4 regions of the Paenibacillus sp. 7516 genome follow, and region 3 is predicted to be linked to each of the others. Evidence: a T-box and tRNA genes for the amino acid it is inferred to sense, from the RefSeq annotation. Region 3 holds a T-box; the other regions hold tRNA genes.

Region 1 (6,003 bases), on a different contig from region 3:
AGCGTTATCCAGGTAATCCATTTTCCAGCCTTATGCCCGAATAGGTGCTTGTTCAGGTCCTCGTAAGAGCGGGAGCCGGTATCATGGGCGATGAGCATCATTTTGGTGCCCAGCCAGACAAATAGTATGGTCGATAAGCCAATGGTGATGGTGGCCCATTTGCCATACTGGGTAAAAAACTGCAATATTTCCTGCCCTGTCGCGAAGCCTGCTCCTACAACCGTTCCGATGTATGTAAATGCGATCTGCAGCACCCGGAATGCCTGTTTCATGCGTTTCCCCTCTCAGGCCCCATAATAGTTTGGACATGCGGGTACCATGGTACAAGGTATGCTTGACCCTGGTAACTCATGACAATTGAAAGAAGCTTTACGTCCCCAGAATCGGTCAATGATGGAGGAAAGCCGATTTCGCTTGAACTGACAGCCTCATCTATGATACTTTTACCTCATAGGATAGGCTTGGGAGGTCGAATTATGGAAGTATTAAAACAACGAATATTACAAGAAGGCGTAGTCATCTCGGATCAGGTGCTGAAGCTGGACGGATTATTGAATCATCAGATTGATCCTGCACTGACAATGGAGATGGGCCGCGAGTTTGCCGCTCGCTTTCGTGAAAGTGTAGTGACACGGGTCATAACGGTGGAGTCTTCAGGGATTCCGGTTGCTTTTGCCGCAGCACATGAACTTGGGGTTCCGCTCGTATTTGCCCGTCGAAAAAAGACACTTCTGGCAGATCCCGATGCCTACTGTGAACGCGTACCTTCCTTTACCAAAGGGATCGTAACCGATATTATGGTATCCCGCGAATATATTCATGAGAACGACCGTATTTTGTTTATAGACGATATTATCGCCAACGGAGATGCTGCTCGCGGTGTCATTAAAATCATTGAACGTTCAGGCGCGGAACTCGTCGGATTCGGTGTCGTGGTCGAGAAATGTTTTCAGGCCGGAGCACGAACGATCCGTGAGCAGGGCATTCCTGTGGAAGCCTTGGTGCGCATTCGTTCACTGAATGATGGAACCGTGCAATTCGACGATAACCAAATGTGACAGTTTAAAGGAAAAAGCCTATTTTTTGAACAATGCCTTTGCATGAACGCGGATTTCATTTATAATGGGGTTATGTTAGGGAGAGGAGGCAACACCATGGGGAACCAACCGGCATCAGAACAATTTTTTATTGAAAAGCTGGCGGAGTCGAAAGTTCATTTTGAACGTGCCCTGGATTGTAAACATACGGAATTTGATGACCTTTATCCCTATATGATTGAACATCCTCAATTTTTCTGGTACAAACGCTATGTTGCCTGGTCAGAGTTGCTGACCATTGTAGGCTTGTGTGAAGAGTTGTCCTTCGCTTGGAAAGAACAATTTACACCACATCAAGTGGAGTACCTTGAAGAACGTGTGATGTCCGCCAAAGTGCTTGATTTTTGGTTCGAGAAGAACGACAGCAAAGAGCACGCGCAGCGGTAACTTTCAGTCGGGATATTTTTCGAATGACATAACAGTCCAATACAGTCACGTGAGACCTAAATGACTCTTCATTTAGGTCTCTTTTTGTAAACTATTTTGGAATATAGGAGCCATAGACATGATAAGTGATGCAGAATTGGATGCACTGCGTTTATCGGGTGAAAAAGTAAGAGTGGTACGGGATGGTCTGGAATCGAACGATGTGACCGGGATTGTCGTTGCATGGGATGGGGAACAGGTACTTATCCGTCGTCAGAACAGACGTGTGGTCAAGCTGGACCGCAGCTATCGCTATCAGCTCTTTAGCGAGCCGCGCCAAAGTCCGGCTGATGAATAGAGTCCACTCTGGAGACGGATGCATGGAATTACCATGGTTGGTTTGGCATAATTCCGCCGCTCGGGAGAGAAGATAGGTACAGCGAGAATTCGTAAACTTATCAGCCGAGAGGATGTGCGGGTAGCCATGACATTGATGAATGATAAGGTACATGCCTACAAGGATCAGATTGGAGAATTAAGTGATGTGTTGCCTGGCGTAGTCAAAGCGTATCACGATTTTACGGGTGAATGCTTTCAGTCAGGTGCCATCGATGCCAAAACCAAGCAGCTGATTGCCCTCGGCATCGGATTGTTTGCTAATAACGAAGTATGTACGTTTTACCACGTAGAAGAGGCCCGTGCGAAGGGAGCAACCGATCAGGAGATTATGGAGACGGTTGCGGTAGCCGGAGCGGTTGGCGGCGGTCACGCGCTGTCTCAAGGTGCAATGCGTGTGCAAAAAGCATTGCACTAGGTTCGTTCGGTAGTTGAGTTTAAATAATAAGACAGCAAAACAGGCTCTGGAATGATCCAGAGCCTGTTTTGCTGTCTAACTTATATTTTTCCAAGCATCTTGTTATACATAAACTGTCCGGTCACCCGGCGCGCTGTTACATAGCGGTCACTGAAATAGGGATTCGACATTTTGGTGATGCTGACACCTTTACTGCTGGAAGCATGAGCGAATTGTCCGCCCCCGATGTATACGCCTGTATGCGAAATGCCACTGCCTGAAGTGTTGAAGAATACCATATCACCTGTGCGCAGATTGGCTTTGGATACCGGAGTACCTGCCTTGGCTTGCTGCTGTGAAGTACGTGGCAATTCAATGCTATATTTTTGGAAGATATATCTCATAAATCCAGAGCAATCAAACCCGGCCAGCGTTGTGCCGCCCCACTTGTAAGGTATTCCATTCATGTTGTTAACGACGGTGTTGATACTGCTCGCCTCAGTGCTTGCTGCACCAGATGTAAATAGAACGGCTGCGCCAAAAATAGAAATGATCAGTTTTTTCAAAATGAATGTTCTCCCTTCGATGCCTACGGAGTTAGCTAAGGGTTCGGTAGAAGGTTCCCTATATTTCCTATGTATAAGAATAATTCACCCAAAATGGTTCCCCCGTTTTCAAACATGAAACTCGGCAAATGAATAATTAATATTTTGTAACCTTTTGAAACTATATTGCATAAATGCGTAATTGTCAAACCTTTCTTCCTTCTGCAATGTTAACGGAATTCAAGACTTTTTGTGGAAAGTTGTAGTTCTCCATGTTTATTTATGATGACAAAAACGTAATTTGTGTTTCATCGGCACATAAATTGGACAAATAAGTAAATTGGAGTCGAAGAGGATAGTAAGGTTCATTCTCAACAGAAAAAGTCAGGTCTCGACCAGATTTTATAAGTTTCGGTTATCGTAGGTCTAATAATTTTCAATTTAATTGTTGACACCTTAAATTTCACATGATATATTATTTCTTGTCGCCGCGATAGATTATCTCGGAGATATGCCATATGCGGTCGTGGCGGAATTGGCAGACGCGCACGGTTCAGGTCCGTGTGGGCTAACCCCCCGTGGAGGTTCGAGTCCTCTCGACCGCATCAATTCATACATGAGGTTTCTGATCTGCTTTTTCTGGCAGATTGGGAACCTTTTTGTTTTTTTATACATTAGAGATGCTGCTGTTCATCAAATGAGAAAAACAAAATAGCTGTATGCAAGTCGAGCTTCTGTTTGGAGCGCCGGCTGAAAAAGGATTTTGTTGAACAACAGGCACTTCTTCAGGTCCCATTGCCTCTTGGCAAAAAGCACCTCGAATAACCCCAAGATTTCCAAGACAGAATGTACATAAATGGGGTGAATTGTCTATGAGGAAAAAAGGGATTCGGATATTACCTTGGATCTTGTTATTGGCCATGCTTATCGGATGTCAGAGCTCGAAACCTAAAGAACAGGATTTGATGCGGATAAATTCCGCTAATGGTAACAATGCGAAAAAAGTCATTTTCCTGATGGTGGACTCTTTAATGTATCAGGCGATCGACGAAGGAATCGGCAAGCAGGATCTTCCTGCCTTACAATTCCTGATCAAACACGGGCAATATTATAAAAACCTGGTCAGTTCTTTTCCCACGATGTCCGTCACGATTGACAGCTCCTTGCTTACCGGTGCATATTCGGACCTTCACCGTGTGCCGGGTTTGACTTGGTATTCTGCGGACAACAAAAAAATGATCATGTACGGAACTGGCCCGACGGAAGTGCTCAAACAAGGAGTGCATCCGGTAGTGACGGATGCTCTAATTCATTTAAACGGGAGTCATTTGAACAGAAATTTACCTACGATCTATGAGGATCTTGCCCGGCAAGGATTAAAGTCGGGTTCAATCAATGGCCTGATATATAGGGGGATGTCCGCTCAAAAGCTGTCGATACCTCAATGGATTCAGGCAGCTGCTTCTTTACCCAAAGAGATTGATGTGAAAGGGCCGGATTTACTGTCCCTGGGTGCCTTGTCTAATCCGTTTCAAGGGATTAAAGACTTGCCGGATGGTCTAACGAAGCGAATGGGGATTCATAATGAATTTGCGATTGAAGCCTTAAAATATTTAATTCAATCCAATAAATTACCGGATTTTTTGTTTGTCTATTTACCGGATTTAGATCGGGAGTTACATAAGAAAGGCCCTACGGGACTTCGTGGAGTGAAGGAGTTAGATCAGCAGCTTCAATCCGTACTGCAAACATTCGGTTCTCCGGAAAAAGCTTTGCAAAATGCCATCTTTATCATTGCGGGTGACAGTGGAATGACCCGTATTCTGCCTGAAGATCAGAATGCGGTCATTGATCTGCCCTCTTTGCTTGGAGATGCCAATATTATGCGTCCGGGTGATGCTGTATCGAAGGAGACTGAACTCATTCTTGCCGTCAATGAAACAATGGCCTATATATATTCATTGAAGGCGGACCGTTCCCTTAGAGATACAGCAAACCTGCTAAAGGATGATCCACGCATTGACTTTATTTCCTGGAAAGAAAATGAGTGGAATTACGCAGTTCAGGGATCCACAGGCAAACAGCTCCGATTTAAATCAGGAGGTAACCTGACCGATTCATACAACCAATCATGGACGGTCGAACAGGATGAAGAGGTACTGGACTTAAGCACAAACAAGATTAAACATACATTGAAATACGATGAGTATCCGGATGTCCTGAAACGCTTGTCAAGCTCGCTCCGTTCACACCAAGGTGAATTTTTGGTTGTCACGGCCAAACCGGGCTATGAATTTACCAGCGGCAGTTCACCAACGCACAAGGGCGGAGGAGGCCACGGATCAATTCGTAAACAGGAATCACTTGTTCCCTTGATTATCAGCGGAACAGACCAAAAGCCTGAGTATTTACGAATCGTGGATTTAAAAGATTATTTGCTTAACCTTTTGACCCAAAAGACTCAAAGAAAACCAATAGTGCATTGATAAATAAACAGCTGGAGTAGCTCGTTCAACGTATTCAGCTTGGTCGCACCGATACGAGGCAAGAGAAGCCACCTTGATATGCTCTTTAACTTCGAATTGCTGTTGTCTGATCGTATCTTTTGATTATGAGACCATCGGTATAGTTTATACCGGTGGTTTTTTGCGTTGATTAATACTCTGTACGTCAGAACATTTTTCGAATAGATGACATCAACTTCCGCCAGTCCATATTGCTTCATTTGCGGCATCGGTTAATCCCCTAGGGCAGCCACTCCAACTTTCTTTAGGATATAGACCCAGTGCTATTTGGAGAAATGCCTGTTCTATGGCTGTTGTACCCCCGCTTTCATGGTGAAATGTACGCAAAATTCCGAATTGTACCTATCCTGAGCATAATACATCCACTATTCTTTTCACGTAAGGAAAGCGCTATCATTATTGGTTTGAATTCACTATTTCAGAGGGGGTAGGGATGATTTGAAGCGAATGGGTAATCGGATGGCGATGGTTTTTCTGGTGTTCATCTTTGCAGCAGTTCAGTTTGGTTTTACAGGGACCAAAGGTCGTGTGGTTGAAGCAGCGGCAGAGACAAAATTGGCTGAGAAACCGTACATGGGCTGGAGCAGTTACAGCATGCAGGTGTATGACCCTTCCGTAAAATGGACATCAGCAGAGAGCATCAAGAAGCAATCGGATGCCATGCGAGAGAAGTTACA
Region 2 (6,003 bases), on a different contig from region 3:
TGTCAGGTCTTCCGTGGTTTTGGGAACCATTTCGTTCATTTCCAGTGGCGTTAATTTTGGGTATTGCTCTTCCGGCTTTACTGGCATTTGGGCTGGGGTGGTTTACGTTTCGTAACCGGATTACCGGGGTGTATTTTACGATTTTGACGCAAGCCCTTGTGTTAATCACGGTTACTTTGTTTATCGGCAAACAGGAGTGGACCGGGGGGACGAATGGTATAACCGGCTATAACTCCATTTTTGGTTTCACGCTGCATTCTGCAGGAACAACAATTGTGCTCTACTATATTACACTTGCCATCCTGGTACTCACGTACCTACTCTGCAGAAGAATGGTAAATAGTCGGTTTGGTCAGGTGCTTGAAGCTTCGCGGGACGGGGAAAACCGGGTGCGTTTCCTGGGTTATGATCCGGCGGGCTATAAAACGCTGACGTTTGCCCTTTCCGGAGCTCTTGCAGGAATAGCGGGTATGCTGTTTGTTCTTCAGGTCGGGATTATCTCGCCGTCCATGATGGGGATTGTTCCATCCATCGAAATGGTGTTATGGGTTGCCTTGGGTGGTCGCGGCACGCTCATTGGGGCTGTGATCGGGGCAGTGGTTCTGAATGCGGCCAAAACGGGGATAAGTGAGGCGTACCCCGAAGGCTGGTTGTTTGTTCTCGGCGGGCTGTTTGTAACGGTAGTGTTATTCATGCCTAACGGACTCGTTGGAGTCTATCGAAATGTGGTTCGATTGCTGAAGCGGAGAGGAGAGGTTGTACATGTCCCTGTCAGTCAGGAAAAACCTGAAGTCTACTGAAGCTTCACCCGTATTGATGGCTGAGAGTATTACCGTAGCTTTTGGCGGATTCGTCGCAGTTAATGGCATGAACCTGAAGCTGCATGAGCATGATTTGCATTTTCTGATCGGCCCCAATGGTGCGGGGAAAACGACAATGCTGGATGTCATTTGCGGAAAAACCAAACCTCTCTCCGGCACGGTACGGCTGGAAGACGGCACAGAGCTGACACGTCTGAAGGAACATCAGATCGTCCGGAAAGGTGTAGGACGCAAATTCCAGGCTCCATCCATCTTCGGAGGCCTTACCGTACAGGAAAATTTGGCCTTGGCGGCGGAAAGTCAGCGTTCACCTCTTCGAACCCTTGGTATTCCGCGGTTTGGGAAAATCAACACGGCGATGGAACAGGTCATAGAGCAAATTGGACTGCAAGACCGCGTGTATACACGGGCAGGAGCGCTTTCTCACGGCGAGAAGCAGTGGCTGGAAATTGGCATGCTGCTGCTTCAGGAACCGCGCGTGTTGCTGCTGGACGAACCGGTTGCCGGGATGACGGACGAGGAAACACATAAAACGGGCAGGCTGTTACAGGGGATAGCGCGTGAACGTTCGGTCGTGGTTGTGGAGCATGACATGGAGTTTGTCCGTGAGTACGCGGCAAAAGTGACCGTGATGCATGAAGGGAAGCTGTTGAAGGAAGGTACCATGGCTGAGGTGCAGGAAGATCCCAGGGTGGCTGAAGTCTACTTGGGAAAAAGGAGAGATGACCATGCTGTCGCTGCAACGAATTGAATCGGGCTACGGGGAAAGCAATGTGCTGCGTGGTGTTAATCTGGATGTTCTGCCTGGACAGGTGGTCTGCCTCATGGGCCGGAATGGTGTCGGCAAAACAACGCTGATGAAAACGTTGATGGGCCTGCTCAAAACAAGGAAAGGGGCCATCCACTGGAAAGGGCAGGACATATCCGCTTTGGAACCTGCCAAACGTGCCAAGGCAGGCATTGGATATGTTCCTCAGGGGCGTGAGATTTTTCCTCAGCTCACGGTAAAGGAAAATCTGCTGCTCGGTCTGGAGACATCTGCGCCTGGGGTGAAGACGTTTCCTGAAGATGTGCTCGCGATGTTTCCGGTCCTTGCGACCATGTATGGACGGCAGGGCGGTGATCTGAGTGGTGGCCAGCAGCAGCAGCTTGCCTTCGCGCGAGCGCTTGCCTCACGGCCTGGACTATTGTTGCTGGATGAACCAACGGAAGGCATACAGCCTTCAATTGTCGAGGATATTCGGCAGGTCATTCTGCAAATCAAGGCGAAGGGCGACATTTCGGTGCTGCTCGTCGAGCAGAGCATTGATTTTGTACGCGGGGCTGCGGATTTTATCTATGTCATGGACAAGGGAGCAATTGCGCTGCAGGGATCCCCGGAGGAATTGGATATGTCTCAATTTGAACACCACCTGTCCGTATAGGAGAGGTGGTTATTTTTTTGCTTTTTTTGTTATGCTCAGGAGCGTTTATCCAAAATGTTGGAGTACTTCGGGTATAGCCTGCGGATGCAGTCCGGACAGATGTCGTGTGTGAATTCAGCATGGGTATGTCTCTCCAAATAACCTTCGACTGAATTCCAGACGTCCTGCTCATCCTTAATCTGTTTGCAGACGGCGCAAATGGGAAGCAGTCCGCGTAGTGTCCGTACTTCGGATAGAGCAAGCTTCAATTGCTGTTCAATTCGCTTCTGTTCCGTGATGTCTGTATGCGAGATCAGAGCTAATCCCATCGGAGAAGGAGGATCCGTCTGATGCAAGGGCGTCAGCTCCAGCCTAAACCATCGAAGGTCCAGGTTCGCAGACTGTACAGATATGTCATATGTATGGCAGTGAACATAGGGGTGTTGAATCTTCTCTAACTTTTGAATAATCGATGAGTTCTCCGTTTCCTCTTCCTGGGCTACCCATATCTGCAGCAGCTGAAGATAATGAAACGTTTCGCAAGAAGATCGGTGGGTGTCGGATTTTTTATATTTCGAGAGATGCAATCGCCCGAGTCCGTTCTGCCATGCGGTATTGCAGCTGCAAATTCTCCAGTCGCGGTCGACGATGATGAGTTGATGACGTAGGGATTGAAAGGATAACCTTTCAAGGTCAGTTGTAAAGAAGCTCATGAATAGGCCCTCCTTGGCAATCAGTTAAAGGATCGGGATGGCAAGGTAATGGCAGTGTCATCGTAGTTCATCCGAAATTTGCAAAATGTCTGCGACCTGGTTTCGGAAACGAGTGGCTTTTCGTGTGCCATGGATGAGATTGGATAAACGATACGGCGGGATGTCGTGCTTCTCGCAAAACGTTTTTTGGTCCATCTGCAGCTCCGTTAAGCGGCGTTTGATGGCCCATCCGAACGGAGTCACGGGTTTCTTTTTGTTCAAAAGGGTTCACCCCTCATAGAAGTATTTCAACCCGCCTTGGGCTGTGTATAATAGAGGGAGATGCGAGCTGTTCATTACATTATATACGTATTTACGTCATGTAACAATTATAAACGACGAAAAATAGTGTATTTACATCAAATAATGACGTAAAAACGTTGTGTTCTATAGGCATACGAGAAAAAGCACGTCAGCAAGGAGGTTGCTGCGTGCTTTTTCGTTTGGGGAAATATGAGGGGAGCTTGAAGGCGGTAAGTTCAGGCGCGATAAGCATGCAGCCCTGCGCCAAGCATGTGGAAGCTGGGGAACAGCGATTTCATGGACATTGAGGTTGGCTGTGCCGGTCCATCCGCAGCGGAGGCGCTAACGGTATTCCATTCATGCTCCAGGTCTGCGGCCAGGCGAACCAGCAGTTCCTGGGTTGTTTCGTTATGCATGGGGAGGACTTTGGAGGCTTCGGTTATGCATGCATTCATGGCTGAGTGCAAGTAACCCATTACCGCTTCCTCGACGGGGATATCGAGGTAGTGGTTGATCCAGGCGTGAACAGTAGAGAGGCAGCCTACAGACTCGTATTTGGCAAGGGTGTGTTCGAGCTGGCTGAATTCAATCCAGGGGTGGAGAGCCCGGGCCAGCTTGATCAGTCTTTTGCCCATGGCAGCGGCTTGCTCCCTTTGATCAGAAGGAGTCCGCTGAACGTGAACCAACTTGTCAATGAGAGCTGTTCGCCATGTGTCGTTATGATCCGTTGCGCTGTAGATACCCTTAATCGCCATGCCCTCAAGTCGAACAATACTGGGATGCAGCTGGCAGCGCATGAAGGATTCCAGATCATCGGCATTTCGGATGCTGCCTTCAGCGATGTGTACATCCATACCAAACGAATGGGTAAAACCTCCGACATGAATGGAGGAATCAAGCAGTTTGACATAATCGAGCAGCTTATTCCCACGGTTCACGGTCTTTCGCCTCCTACGTTCGTGAAATGTTATTTTATATAACATTAGTATTGATATCTGAATCCTTTTATGTTTAAAATCCGAATTATATGATATATATAATCACATAAACATCCGTATTTTGTCAATGATTTCTTATTTTAAGTTTTGTTTATACTTTAATGTTATATTATGTGACCTATTTTGGTTAAAAGTTCAAAAAATAATGTTAAGTATATGATATATTTTCTTATGAAGAGCCAAAATTAAAATGAAGATGTATAAAAGAATTGAAATTTAATGTATGCAGCAGTTAAAAGATCATGACGATAAAAACCGATATTTGGAGGAAAAACACAGGTTCAAAAGTAGTTTTTATAAAAGTGCTTTACTTTTATAATGTAATCCTGTATAATCATTTTTGTTGCCGATTATTTACGACATGCGGTCGTGGTGGAATGGCAGACACGCTATCTTGAGGGGGTAGTGGGCGTATGCCCGTGGAGGTTCGAGTCCTCTCGACCGCATCATATTGTACGACAAAAAGAGGTTTTCCGTATATGGAAAACCTCTTTTTTGCGTTTGGAACAACATAAAAAAGGCCATTCACAGAGAACCGGACTTTCTCTGGTTCCATGTTGATTATGGCCTCTCCATGTTAATCTATTTCAGCAGTTTCTCAATATCAGCCTCAATTTGGTCAGGAGTCGTTTTTGGAGCATAACGCTTCACGACACGTCCGTTCTGATCGACAAGGAATTTGGTGAAGTTCCACTTGATGGCTTTGGATCCGAGCAGTCCAGGTGCCTCTGTTGTCAGGTGTTGGAATAGAGGGTGAGCGCTTGAACCATTGACATCAATTTTCTCAAACATAGGAAAGCTTACACCGTAGTTCATCTGGCAGAACTCAGCAATATCGTCGGAAGATCCTTTTTCCTGAGCAAATTGGTTACTTGGGAAGCCTAGTACTTCAAATTGCCGGTCTTTGAATTTGTTATAGAGTTCCTGTAGGCCTTCAAATTGCGGGGTCAGACCACATTTGCTCGCCGTATTTACAATCAGCAGCACCTTGTTGCGATAATCGGACATCTCGACTTCCTGGCCCCGAAGGGTATTGACTTTGTAGTCATAAACGGACATGATCTGTCGCCTCCATATCGTATGATGGGTTAATGATTCCTATAGCTATATTATATTGCTTACAATTAGATAATGCAAAATTAATCATACAAAATATCTATTCTTACTAACAGAAATCCTAAATTACAGACGTTTTTCATAAGGACGAGAATTAGCGAGCTTCATAGAGATGGATGGAGAATAGATTGGTTGTAAGCGATATCATTGATATGTAATGCCTTAAATTCGTCCATTCGGTGATCTGACCGGACTTTACACTAACATGTCGCGGGTGTATGATTCATATCGTAATTTCTAATTCAATTAAACTTAACATGAACAACGAAACAAACGATAATATCGCTCTGGTCAATATATGAAACAGGAACGATGTTTTAATCGCTGAGTTTCCATTCATTCATGGGTGGGAAACGGGGGAACCAATCGGAATGGCTGTCATTGCAGCTAATCCATGGGGTGAATTTTTCGGTGCAAGCCGGAAATAGGGCGACTCTCGCGCCCGAATCCGTCAGCTAACCTCGTAAGCGTTAAAGGGAGAGGCAACAAGCCGTACGCATATTCATGGCGTTTTCGTCATGGGTTATTCAAGAAGCGTTCGGGAGGCCTTGGTCCCCCACGCTTCTTTTTTGTTGTCTTTTCACGCCAAGGGAGGAACGAATGATGGATAATGAGATGATTTTAGTAACAGCACCGAATGAAGCAGGCCGCAAGTTTATCAAGCTGCTGA
Region 3 (6,003 bases):
AACATTATATTTCTATGCGTGAAACCACATGAATTCAAGCATGTTATTGACGACATTCTGCCTGTTGTAAATTCCAATCACATCATCGTCTCGATTACGAGTCCCGTGCAGCTGCGCCATCTGGAATCTTCACTTCCTTGCAAAGTCTCCAAGATCATCCCCAGCGTTACACACCAGGTCGGCAGCGGAGCATCCCTGTGCATTCATGGCGAACGCATGACCCCTGAAGACCGATCCGTTCTGGAGGGACTTCTCAGTCACTTCAGCAGACCTTACCAAGTCGATGAAGCCTGCACCCGGATCACATCCGATTTTTCCAGCTGCGGACCTGCATTCATATCCTTCTTCCTGGAACAATGGATCGACAGTGCCGTCAAGCTAACAGGGATCAAACGCGCAGACGCCTGCGCTCTTGCAGGTGAAATGCTCCTCGGAACAGGTAAGCTGCTGACGGAAGGAGGATATACACCCCAAGAGCTCCAGGCTCGCGTTGCCGTTCCCGGCGGCATTACCGCCCAGGCACTTGCTTTAATGAAAAACAGCCTGGACGGTGTATTTGACAGCCTCATCCATACAACCCACGACAAGTATGAAGAGGACTTGTTGAAGCTGGATGAAGTATTTAGAGCCGGTGAAATTAACCGGCAACAATATTAACAAGTTTGCCTGGAACGGCAATGACCTTGCGAATGGTCTTGCCTTCCAGAGCCTGTTTGACAGGCGCCAGTTCCATTGTAAAGTCCTGCATGCCTTGTGCATCGAGATCTTTGGCAATCGTTGCACGAGTTACGATTTTGCCGTTAACCTGTACAACAATCTCCACTTCAGCATCTACTGTCATGGATTCATCATACTCCGGCCAAGCTACGTAGGAGATTCCTCCTTCGTGTCCAAGACGGCTCCACAATTCTTCCGCCATGTGCGGTGCCAGTGGAGACAAGAGCTGTACAAAGTTTTCCATCGCTTCACGTGGCAATGTATCTGCTTTGTATGCATCGTTGATGAAGATCATCAACTGGCTGATCGCTGTGTTGAAACGCAGATGTTCCAGATCATCCGTAACTTTTTTGATCGTTTTGTGAGCTGTGCGTTTGAATTCTTCCGTTCCGCCATCCACAGTGATCTTGTCGTTGATTGCCCCAGTGTCCTCGTTGATGAAGAGACGCCACACACGTGACAGGAAGCGGTACATGCCCTCTACCCCGTTAGCATTCCACGGTTTTGTAGCTTCCAGAGGTCCCATAAACATCTCATAGAGACGCAATGTGTCGGCACCGAATTCATTCACAATCTCATCCGGGTTAATGACATTACCACGGGATTTACTCATTTTCTCGTTATTGGTTCCCAGAATCATACCCTGGTTCACCAGTTTGTGGAATGGCTCCTTGGTATTCACCACGCCCAGATCATACAACACTTTGTGCCAGAAACGAGCATACAGCAGGTGAAGCACGGCATGCTCGGCTCCCCCGATGTACAGGTCAACCGGCAACCACTGCTGCTGTTTCTCCTGGGAGATCAGCTCTTTGTCGTTGTGTGGATCGATAAAGCGCAGATAGTACCAGCAGCTTCCCGCCCATTGTGGCATCGTATTGGTCTCGCGTCGTGCTTTCATTCCCGTTTCTGGGTCCACCGTATTTACCCACTCTGTTACGTTCGCCAGTGGAGACTCCCCAGTACCTGAAGGTTTGATCTGGTCGATATCCGGCAGCAGCAAAGGAAGTTGATCTTCCGGTACCGTCTTCATTGTTCCATCTTCAAGGTGCAGAATTGGAATCGGCTCACCCCAGTAACGCTGGCGACTGAACAACCAATCGCGCAGGCGATACGTTGTTTTCCCTTGCCCCTTACCATTATCTTCCAACCATGCGATCATTTTCGCAATCGCTTCTTCGTTATTCAGTCCGTTCAGGAAATCAGAGTTCACATGCGGTCCGTCGCCGGCATATGCCTCTTGTGTTACGTCCCCACCCTGGATAACTTCAATGATGTCCAGACCGAACTGCTTCGCAAATTCCCAGTCCCGACCATCATGACCTGGAACCGCCATAACCGCTCCTGTACCGTATCCTGCGAGCACATAATCCGCAATCCAGATAGGCAGTTTTGCACCATTAACCGGATTGATCGCATAGGCACCAGTGAATACGCCTGTTTTTTCTTTGGCCAGATCCGTACGTTCCAGATCACTCTTACGAGCAGCCTGCTCCTGGTAAGCCTTAATGGCTTCACGCTGTTCCGCTGTCGTAATTGCATCGACCAATTCATGCTCAGGAGCAAGAACGGCGAAGCTTGCACCGAACAGGGTATCCGCACGTGTTGTAAACACTTTAATAACTTCTTCACTGCCCTCTATGGCAAATACAACCTCTGCACCTGTGGATTTGCCAATCCAGTTGCGCTGCATATCCTTGATGCTCTCGGACCAATCCAGCTCTTCCAGATCTTCCAGCAAGCGCTCAGCATATTCCGTGATTTTCAGTACCCATTGGCGCATCGGTTTGCGCACAACCGGATGACCACCACGCTCACTTTTGCCGTCGATAACCTCTTCGTTAGCCAGTACCGTACCCAGCGCTTCACACCAGTTAACCGGCACTTCATCTACATAAGCCAGGCCTTTATTATACAGCTGGATGAAGATCCATTGTGTCCATTTATAGTATTCGGGGTCTGTTGTGCTGATCTCACGATCCCAGTCGTACGAGAAACCAAGGGACTTGATTTGACGCCGGAAATTGTCGATGTTGCGGAATGTAATTTCCCGCGGGTGCTCGCCCGTGTCCAGAGCGTGCTGCTCAGCAGGCAAACCGAAAGCATCCCAGCCCATCGGATGCAGCACATTATAACCACGCATACGTTTGAAACGGGAAACGATGTCTGTTGCCGTATACCCTTCCGGGTGACCTACGTGCAGACCTGAACCGGATGGATAGGGGAACATGTCGAGTGCATAAAACTTCGGTTTATCCGGGTCTTCACCTGTTTTAAACGTTTTGTTCTCATCCCAATACTGCTGCCAACTTTTCTCCATAACCTGCGGCTGATAGCCGTGCTTCGGCTGGTGATTTTCACTCATCTATTGTTCCTCCTCTTGGTTATTCACTTTTATTGCAACAAAAAAACCTCAGCATCCATAGCGTTTGCAGCGCTAGGGACGAGAGGTTGAATTCCCGTGGTACCACCCTAGTTAGCGGACGAACGTGCTTCGTCATCCACTCCCTTTGGACCTGTAACGGCGGTTAACCGATGCGGATTTCCATTCCTGAACGAAATGCCAAACATTCAAGCACAGGATGGTGTAATCACCGCATTTCTCCAAGGCGAGTTCGTGAAATACTGTCAATCGGCTTGCACCAACCGCCGACTCTCTGTCATGTACAGGATCCACTACTGTTCCTTATCATCGAAATATGTATACAATATCGGGACCATTATATAAAAAAGCACGACTAAAGTCAATATTGCTTGGTTTTTTGACTATAAATAATGCTGTTCTTCCCCATTCAGCCTAGGACAATCGAAATCGCTCGATTCCTTCTTCCAAGTTATGAATTGCCCACTGAATGTGTTCCTTGTTATCATATTGACGATATTCGCATTCAATCCACAGGATCAGATCAAAATACAGATCGTACAAGCTTCTTCGTTTTCGTTCACTATCGGTTGTGATGGCCCTACCATAACCCTTCACAAACCCTTTTGTATAATTGAAATGACTGAAGTAGTGCTCCATTAGGGGATCCGCCCAAAGGCAGCGCTCAAAATCAATAATGGCTGTAATCCGCCCCTGTTCCACAAATACATTGCCATCCCACAGATCCCAGTGAATGAGTACCGGCTCGTTGACATCACTCAGCACATCCGATTTCTCGCTAATCAATTGGGCAAGCTCATCATAATCCATAGGAAGTTTTACGCCAGCCTCTCTTCCGTCGGTCAGCAGATCATCCATCAGACTCAAAAATGCTTCCTTCCAGGTGTTATACTTTGGTTTCTTTTCTGAAAAATAGCCAAACTTTTCACCTTTGATCTCGTTGATCCGGCGATTGAATGCACCAAGCTGCTCTTCAATCTCTGCCTGCTCTGCTGCACTATACTGATCTTTGACCTTGTTATAAGGCGTGCCAGGCATATATTCCATCATAAAGTACTCCGCCGGAGCAAGACTGCATGTGGTATCCCACGCCAATACACGGGGGACCGGTACATCTCGAAGCTCTCCCACAAGACGCAGTGCCTGAACTTCTGCCATCAGGAGATCCTGCTCACAACGCAATGGTTTACCAACCTTGGAAGGAGCGATTTTGAGCACCACCTCTTGCCCGTTGCCGAGCGAGATATAATAAGCATGGTTGGCCCATCCGTCAATCATTTCCCTGTATTCCTGGATGCCTGTATTAAAATGTTGCTTGGCAATTGCATTCAGCTGTTCTGAACTCAGCCTTGTTTTGTATGTACTTTCCACTTCTACACCACCTTTTTTTATCAATAAGAATTCTATTCATCAAGATCGGGTAAGCGTTTTCCACGTTTTCCACCTTCGTCCATTATGGCTCTCTTTACTCGTGCTGACAATGCATTTCATCATAAAAACAGGAAAAAACCGCCCTCACTGTTACAAGGACGGTTCCCTATCTGCAATCCTATTTCACCGCGACGTAAAATAGTCGCTGCGCTCCTTCTCCAGCTTCTTCCCATGTGAAATCAGCATATACACGGACATTCCTGAATCCAGCTTTGGTCAGTTCCAGCCTCATCCAGTCCGGATCGTATGCACGCTGAACGTGAACCTCTTCGAACCGCTGGTACATGTCCTTGCCGCCGTCACCCACCCGGGAGAAAATGCTGAGATGATGCTCAATCTCACACCGTTCACGATCCATGTCGCAGGTCCAGATATAAGATACGGAGCGTTCATCCAGGACAAAAGGCTGCTCTTCTTCATAGCGGATCAAGGTGTCTGGATGGTGTACATCAAACAGGAATGTGCCTTCCGGCTTTAGCATCTCGTAGGTACGCTGGAACGTTCGAACGACGTCTTCCTTTTCTAGCAGGTAATTAATGCAGTCACAGAAGGAGATTACTGAATCCACAGGTTCGGGTACTCTCCAATCCCGCATATCCTGCTGAACCCAGCGGACACTACCTTCACGATACAATCGATGACCTTGAGGGGTTCCCTCCATTTTGCTTCGCGCCACAGATAACATATCCGCAGACAGATCAATGCCCGTCACTTCAAACCCCGAGTTGACCAGTGGGATCGTAATGGAGCCTGTTCCACATCCAAGCTCGGCTACGCTCTTCGGCATACCATGCTGTTCCCAGGCTGTTCTTGCAAACCTTATCCAGTCCGGATAAGGCATATCTTCCATTAATTCATCGTACACATAAGCAAATTTACGGTAAGACATGTCAGGCACCGCACTTTCAATTTCATTTTCCGATTCCAAAAGAAAAAGCAGGGGCGTCCGGAGTTCACCCAGCCTTGCCCTGCCTTCCTTCGTTCCAATATGTCGTTAACGATTACTTGTTTTCACTTGAATCCTTGGGAGCTGACTCCGCCAAGTACGTCCAGTTTTCCTTCTGCGTCACCAGTCCGTCTTTCATCAGCTTGCCCAAAGCACGCTTAAAAGCAGACTTGCTGATTCCAAAGCGCTGCTTGATGATATCCGGTGGAGTGGCATCCGAGTAAGGCATACCGCCCATAGGACGTTCTTTCATAAACGCCAGGAGTTTGTCCGCATCTTCGTTACGGCCCACCTCTTTGCGAGGTGACATGGCCAGGTTAACACGCCCATCTTCACGAACCAGCGTTACCCGACACTTCACCTTTTCACCCAGCCGCAGCATTCTGTTGCGCTCAGATGAATGGATCATGCCGATAGCACCGAAGCCAAGTACCCCGCCTTCTACAAGCACAAAAGTACCCATCTGCAAAGGTTTGTACACCGTCGCTTCCACCCATTCATTCAACCATGATGTTGGAGCGTGGAA
Region 4 (6,003 bases), on a different contig from region 3:
AGACGCCATTCTCGATTATTGTTCTGGATATCGACCGCTTCAAATCCATTAACGATACTTACGGGCATCATGCTGGAGACGAGGTACTGAAGCATATTGCAGGTTTGATCAGGTTGGCCGTTCGGCCGCAGGATGTGAGTTCCCGCTTCGGCGGGGAAGAATTTGTCGTGCTGCTGCGCCATACCGGAGCTGAAACTGCCTATCAGATTGCCGAATTTATCCGTGTATCGGTTGAGGAGAGTATCATGCCGATCGATCGCTCCGTGACGATATCGGCAGGGATTGCCGAATATCCGCTGCATTCATCTTCAGCGACGGAGCTGTTCCATCTGGCCGACACAGCTCTTTACCAAGCGAAGGAAGAAGGGCGCAATCGTACCGTGACCATTCAGACCGTAGAAAGGTCATAAACAGTCCGGGAAGATCGCCTATGAAATAACTATAAAAAAGCTGATCCCTTATGAGAAGGAATCAGCTTTTTTGCGTTCACTATACTTCCTGTGACTTGGCTTGGACGACTTCATTCGTATAGGTTTCTCCCCAGTCCCGCATGCTGAATATGATCGGACGGAGCGTTTCCCCAAATGGCGTAAGTGAGTATTCCACTTTGGGTGGCACTTGAGGGTAGATTTCCCGGTGTACGATCCCGCTGCTCTCCAATTCTCTTAATTGCAAGGTGAGCATCCGCTGCGTAATGTCGGGAAATAACTTCCGGAGTTCATTGAAGCGCAAGGAACCTGAAAACAAGTGATACAGAATGGCTCCTTTCCATTTGCCTCCAATAACGCTAAGTGTAACTTCTACGGCGCAGCCATAGGGTTTGGGGCATGTCTCGGTTGAGATTTTTTTCATCTATCTGCACCTCCGTCAGCTATGTCTATAGTATCAATTTGAGCACTACATACCCAAAATGTGTGTATATTCTCCTCAAAGCATACCATGTCTGATTCGGATTATAAACCCTGGATATCGGATTAATGAAAAGGTGCAATGTATACTAAAAAACCCGGTTTCGTTATACGAAACAGCGGGTTGATGTAAGATTGAGGGTATACAGTAACATTTATATGTTAGACCAATGAAGACAGGATGGTATCACACAGGGCCATCGTTCCGACATTATCCTTGCCGCTTGAATGCGGAAGCGAATGATCGTGGCAGCATGACATGAAATGCGCCATCTCACCTACAAATCCACGAAGGTAGAGATCGCGGTATGCGCCAGACATGGGAGAGCTGGAAGGAGTATAGACCGTATCCTGCTCTTCAAGAGCCTTCCAGGGGAGACTGTCCGAGGTGCGAGAGTGATGGACGGTAAGTGTATTCATTTCATCTGCTGACGCAAAACCGTGATCGAATGTAACCAGTACGCTTTCGCTTTCGCGTGACCATGCACTCATGCCTGCGAAGTAGGCACTGCCCACAATACCGTTATCAAATTTCAGGGAGATGCTCTGATTAATATGTTCCCCATCCTTGACTGTGGTACCCGTCACGTGCTGTACCTCTCCGAAGAGGAAACGCATCAGATCGACCATGTGAATGGCAGCGAGCTTCATAAACTGTTCTTCATTCTTGCAAAATGGAGTACTGTCAACCGCAAATTTCATCTGAAACGAACGCGTTCTACCCATTGAACCACCATCAATCATTTCCTTTAATTTCATATAGATAGGCGCATAGCGTTTCATAAATCCTACCATTAGTACAACGCCAGCCTTTTCGGCTGCGTCTGCAATTTCTGCAGCTTCTCTGGCAGTCCAGCCAAGGGGTTTGTCAACATAGACATTCTTGCCCGCCTTGATGCATTCCATGGCGAGAGACGTTTGATCCTGAGGTTGAGCTACCACAACAACGTTGTTGCAGTCTTCATTTTGCAGCATGAGAGTTGCGTTATCATATGCTGACCCTGTACTGCCGAATCGCAGCAAGGCGGCTTGAGAACGTTCGATACTGCGAGTGGAGATGGCCTGGATGGTAGCCCCTGCTTCTACAGCAGATGGGTAGATATTGGTCGTTGCGTGAAATCCGGCACCAATAAAACAAAGATTCGTTTGAGTCATAACCATTCTCCTTCATTGTTGATCGAACCATTTTTGTCAATCTAAACAGGATTCTCGCTCAAGTGGTACAGCATCTGGCTTGCAATCTCCGAATTGACGATATGAGGAACAGGCTGTGGTCCGTTCACCAGATGCTGACGCTGCTGAACAAGATAGAGCAGGGAAGCAGCCTGGAGAGACAAGCCCAGATCCATCGTCTCGGCAGGATTTCCGCTTCCACCTGCAAGATTAAGCATCTCACCTTGGGTAAGCAGCATGAGTCGTCGGCCATTCGCAAGGGTGAATTGTTCGATATCTGTTGTAAGACGTTCGGTATGTGCAGCTTCCTGCCGAAGTCCGTCCAGGTCCAATTCCCAGGAGAAATGTCCAGCGTTGGCAAGAATCGTACCATCGTTCATCTGACTGAAGTGTTCCATTGAGATGGCATTGGGGCGACCTGTAACCGTAATGTAAACTTGGGCAAAAGCAAACGTTTCTTCCAGCTTCGCTACGCGAAATCCATCCAGAGCAGCTTCGAGTCCAGCAATAGGTTCGGTCTCAACCACAATAACCTGGCTGCCTAGATTACGCAGATATCGGGCAATCCCGCGTCCACAGGAACCATATCCTACGATAACGAAGCGTCTTGTAGGCAGAATCAGATTCGTGGTGCGCATGAATCCTTCAATAATGGTCTGACCCACGCCATGTTCATTTTCCATGATGCGCTTGAGGGGACTATCATTAATGACAATAATCGGGAAGGTCACTTCCGCCCCTGTTTCCTCACGCAGCAGATTGGCTCCTGTCGTGGTTTCTTCTGTTCCGCCAATGAGCCCACTATGGTCATAGTGCTGAATGAGAGTGCGAGCCAGATCGGCTCCATTATCCATGAGAAGATGCGGCTGGTGTTCAAGCACGTGATGAATATTGTGCATATGCTGACGGCGTTCATCTGAACGTTGTCCATACACGGGAATGCCTTCGGCGATAAGTGCAGCAGCAACTGGATCCTTGGTTGTGCCTGGGCTTCCTGTTAGTACAACGTTGGCTCCACCAGCCTGTAGGGTTCGGCATAGAACGGCCGTCTTAGGCTCTACGTGAATACAGATTCCAATGGTAAGGCCAGCAAAGGGGCGTTCTTTGGAAAATCGGGATTTTAGTGCAGCGAGGAGGGGCATATGCATTTCTGTCCAATGAATATGTCGTTTTCCTTCTTCAATAATTTCAGGTGTCATGTTCATAGGTTTGCTCATATTCCTCTCTATCCATAAGTTATCCGTCCTTCAGGACAGTTGCTGGTGCTAACGATAGGAGGTTTTTAATTTCTATAAAAGGACATATGTCCTATAAATTTCAGATTATAAAAAAGTATTGCATTCTTCTTCCAGAGCCTGTATACTCTTAATTACGGTGAAACGAGAAATGGATTAACCGGATGCTTTTCATCAAGGATGAGAAGATACATATTATGCGGTCGTGGCGGAATTGGCAGACGCGCACGGTTCAGGTCCGTGTGGGCTAACCCCCCGTGGAGGTTCGAGTCCTCTCGACCGCATCGAAGAGAAAAAGGTTCGAAGATTGCTTTTGCAATCTCTCGAACCTTTTTTTATTTTTCTACGAATTGAAATGCCCTGAAACAGGCCTTGATTATGTGTCCTCAAGTTCGGTTGTTAGTGCTGGCGCTGACGCTGGCGTAAGAAAATCGCTGTCCATAATCCGGACAAGGCACCAATAATGCCGAAAAGGGAAACGCTGCCGACCACTTCATACGCCTGAAATTGGAACAAGAACGCGATCCCGCTGCCCAGGGTCGTTCCTGCAAGAAAACCGAGAGATATGCCTGTATCTTTGCCGAGCTGCATGGGATCACCTGCTTCAAATAGTTTGTCAAAACATTTGCAAAATGCGGGTACAAGAAGTAAAGTGTGATCAGGAAAATCATTGAAATTTTTCCTATACTCATTGTGTGGCTTTTCCAGTGCAAATATGCATGAACTTAGAAACGGGAGGTTACGATCACATGGATATGAACGAACGCATTGCAGCTTGGAATGCGGAAGCGCAGCAGTGTACCTGTGGACATGATCATCGGCTGGTGCAAATGCAGGTCTTTTTGGAACATGGTGCAATTCGTAGATTACCGGGGTACCTGTCGGAACAGGGCTATAACCAGGTTACTGTGGTATATGATGGCCAGACAGGTCCGGCGGCGGGATGTGAGGTGGTAAAAAGCCTACGGGATGCGGGCCTCATAGCAGATGAATTCCAGATGCCGGAGAACAGTGCGGGGGATATCATTGCCGATGAGGCTGCTATTGTGCAGGTACTGCTTGGTGTTAAACAAATGACTCAGGCCATCATCGCAGTGGGATCGGGGACCATACATGATCTGGTGCGCTTTGTGTGTGCCAAAATGAACAAGCCATTTCTGTCTGTCCCAACAGCGGCATCGGTTGATGGGTTCACTTCAGCAGGGGCGCCGCTCATTGTAAGCGGCATCAAGCAGACGTTTCAGGCTGTACCGCCCGAAGCGATTTTTGCGGATATTGACATTACCCAGCAGGCTCCCCAAGCAATGACGGCTGCGGGATTCGGTGATATGTTAGGCAAATATACGTCTCTGGCAGATTGGATTGTGTCGCGTGATCTGGGCGGGGAGCCATTCTGTCCGGTTGCTTATCGGATGACGGAAGAAGCGCTGACGGCCTGCATCGAAAATGTACAAGCCATCGCCGAAGGAAGAGCTGAGGGTATAACCGCATTGATGGATGCGCTAATCATTTCCGGTGTCTCTATGCTAATTATTGATCATTCCCGCCCGGCATCCGGCGGTGAGCATCACATTTCTCATCGTTGGGAGATGGAATTAATGGTAGCGGGCCAGAAACCTGTTCTGCATGGGGCCAAAGTCGGCGTAGCTTGCGTGCTTCTTACAGAGCGATACAAGGAACTTGCAAGTCTGTCCCTAGAACCTGTTTTTGATGTGTATGCTACTTTACCTGATGCGTCACAGCTTATGGCATGGCTTGAGCAGGTTGGGGGTCCGACCACAGTAGATCAGCTTGGGGTTACACCGGATATGGTGGAACATGCATTTGCAACCGCACATACACTTAGAGAGCGATATACCGGACTTAAATATATTAATGAAACTCTGAACGTAGTTTAAAATATAACCAACCTGTGCATCGGATAAACTTATCGGAATGGCTCTGTGTTTTGCTCTTATTTGTACGTACAAATCATACAATGATTTATTATAGGTTCGAACAAGTTATTGGAGCAAAGTGAAGGGGATGCACGTCACAGCTATATCAAGAGGTATGTTTCATTTAAAAAGGCTCTGTCTTCCCGTGTGGGAAGAACAGAGCCTTTTGTCTGTTCGCTAATTTAGTTGTTGCGACGGTCTTTCAGGATGACATCTGCGAACAGGATGGTTTTCGGGATGCGGAAAAATTGTTCCGCTTGTTCCTGAAACGCGGCAGAAGGCAGCGTTCCCTGATGCAGCCATTTGCGGAAAGTGCCGGGATGAACCCCGATCCAGTGGCTGACATCTGTCACCGACAAATCATGGACCATACACAAGCCTGTCAGAATACGGTTGCTAACCGGAGATCGGGTCACCGTACGCTTCATGAAACGGGAAGGCTCGGGCTGACAAATGACCGGGCTTTTGCGTACCACTTCTTCATTGAAGAGGATGTGACGCGGGTAGCCTAGCAATTGGCACGCCTTGTCCAAATTGGTACTGCCGGGTATCCGCCCCTCATACACCCACGCGCTCACGCTGCGTGATGAGATGGATAGATCTTCGGCAAGCTGGGACAACTTGATATCATTGGCCATCAGCACGGCTAGAAGAACGCGGTTTCGGATTTGACAGCGTGTCGGTTTACGGAATCGTTTAACACGGACGCCTTTTCCCAAGTATTTACGGTTGATCAGAGACCACGCCTGG

Evidence for each region. A T-box is a leader RNA that pairs with one kind of tRNA and senses whether it is charged. The one in region 3 lies ahead of leuS (leucine--tRNA ligase), so its partner is inferred to be a tRNA-Leu.
Region 1: it has a tRNA-Leu gene. The T-box ahead of leuS (leucine--tRNA ligase) is inferred to sense a tRNA for this amino acid. The anticodon was not compared.
Region 2: it has a tRNA-Leu gene. The T-box ahead of leuS (leucine--tRNA ligase) is inferred to sense a tRNA for this amino acid. The anticodon was not compared.
Region 4: it has a tRNA-Leu gene. The T-box ahead of leuS (leucine--tRNA ligase) is inferred to sense a tRNA for this amino acid. The anticodon was not compared.

What each region holds. Positions count from the first base shown of each region.
Region 1 covers NZ_NPBI01000007.1:241,601-247,603, reverse strand. The annotation lists gene CHI14_RS08410 (YkvI family membrane protein) at 1-272, opposite strand, end outside; gene CHI14_RS08405 (xanthine phosphoribosyltransferase) at 477-1,058, shown strand; gene CHI14_RS08400 (hypothetical protein) at 1,155-1,484, shown strand; gene CHI14_RS08395 (hypothetical protein) at 1,603-1,821, shown strand; gene CHI14_RS08390 (carboxymuconolactone decarboxylase family protein) at 1,948-2,277, shown strand; gene CHI14_RS08385 (C40 family peptidase) at 2,358-2,822, opposite strand; cyclic di-AMP (ydaO/yuaA leader) riboswitch at 2,828-2,959, opposite strand; tRNA gene CHI14_RS08380 (tRNA-Leu) at 3,322-3,406, shown strand; gene CHI14_RS08375 (alkaline phosphatase family protein) at 3,722-5,287, shown strand; gene CHI14_RS08365 (X2-like carbohydrate binding domain-containing protein) at 5,774-6,003, shown strand, end outside.
Region 2 covers NZ_NPBI01000013.1:13,543-19,545, forward strand. The annotation lists gene urtC (urea ABC transporter permease subunit UrtC) at 1-800, shown strand, start outside; gene urtD (urea ABC transporter ATP-binding protein UrtD) at 763-1,572, shown strand; gene urtE (urea ABC transporter ATP-binding subunit UrtE) at 1,550-2,245, shown strand; gene CHI14_RS14240 (nitrogen regulation protein NR(II)) at 2,281-2,937, opposite strand; gene CHI14_RS14245 (Rha family transcriptional regulator) at 2,995-3,198, opposite strand; gene CHI14_RS14250 (urease accessory protein UreF) at 3,456-4,157, opposite strand; tRNA gene CHI14_RS14255 (tRNA-Leu) at 4,581-4,663, shown strand; gene CHI14_RS14260 (glutathione peroxidase) at 4,800-5,276, opposite strand; cyclic di-AMP (ydaO/yuaA leader) riboswitch at 5,646-5,818, shown strand; gene CHI14_RS14265 (hypothetical protein) at 5,937-6,003, shown strand, end outside.
Region 3 covers NZ_NPBI01000020.1:356,108-362,110, reverse strand. The annotation lists gene comER (late competence protein ComER) at 1-657, shown strand, start outside; gene leuS (leucine--tRNA ligase) at 638-3,082, opposite strand; T-box leader at 3,154-3,419, opposite strand; gene CHI14_RS17565 (phosphotransferase family protein) at 3,515-4,471, opposite strand; gene CHI14_RS17560 (class I SAM-dependent DNA methyltransferase) at 4,650-5,420, opposite strand; gene CHI14_RS17555 (CvfB family protein) at 5,533-6,003, opposite strand, start outside.
Region 4 covers NZ_NPBI01000008.1:75,159-81,161, reverse strand. The annotation lists gene CHI14_RS08855 (sensor domain-containing diguanylate cyclase) at 1-410, shown strand, start outside; gene CHI14_RS08850 (winged helix-turn-helix transcriptional regulator) at 490-852, opposite strand; gene CHI14_RS08845 (Gfo/Idh/MocA family protein) at 1,071-2,063, opposite strand; gene CHI14_RS08840 (adenosylhomocysteinase) at 2,105-3,298, opposite strand; tRNA gene CHI14_RS08835 (tRNA-Leu) at 3,516-3,600, shown strand; gene CHI14_RS08830 (hypothetical protein) at 3,716-3,907, opposite strand; gene CHI14_RS08825 (sn-glycerol-1-phosphate dehydrogenase) at 4,066-5,214, shown strand; gene CHI14_RS08820 (helix-turn-helix domain-containing protein) at 5,436-6,003, opposite strand, start outside.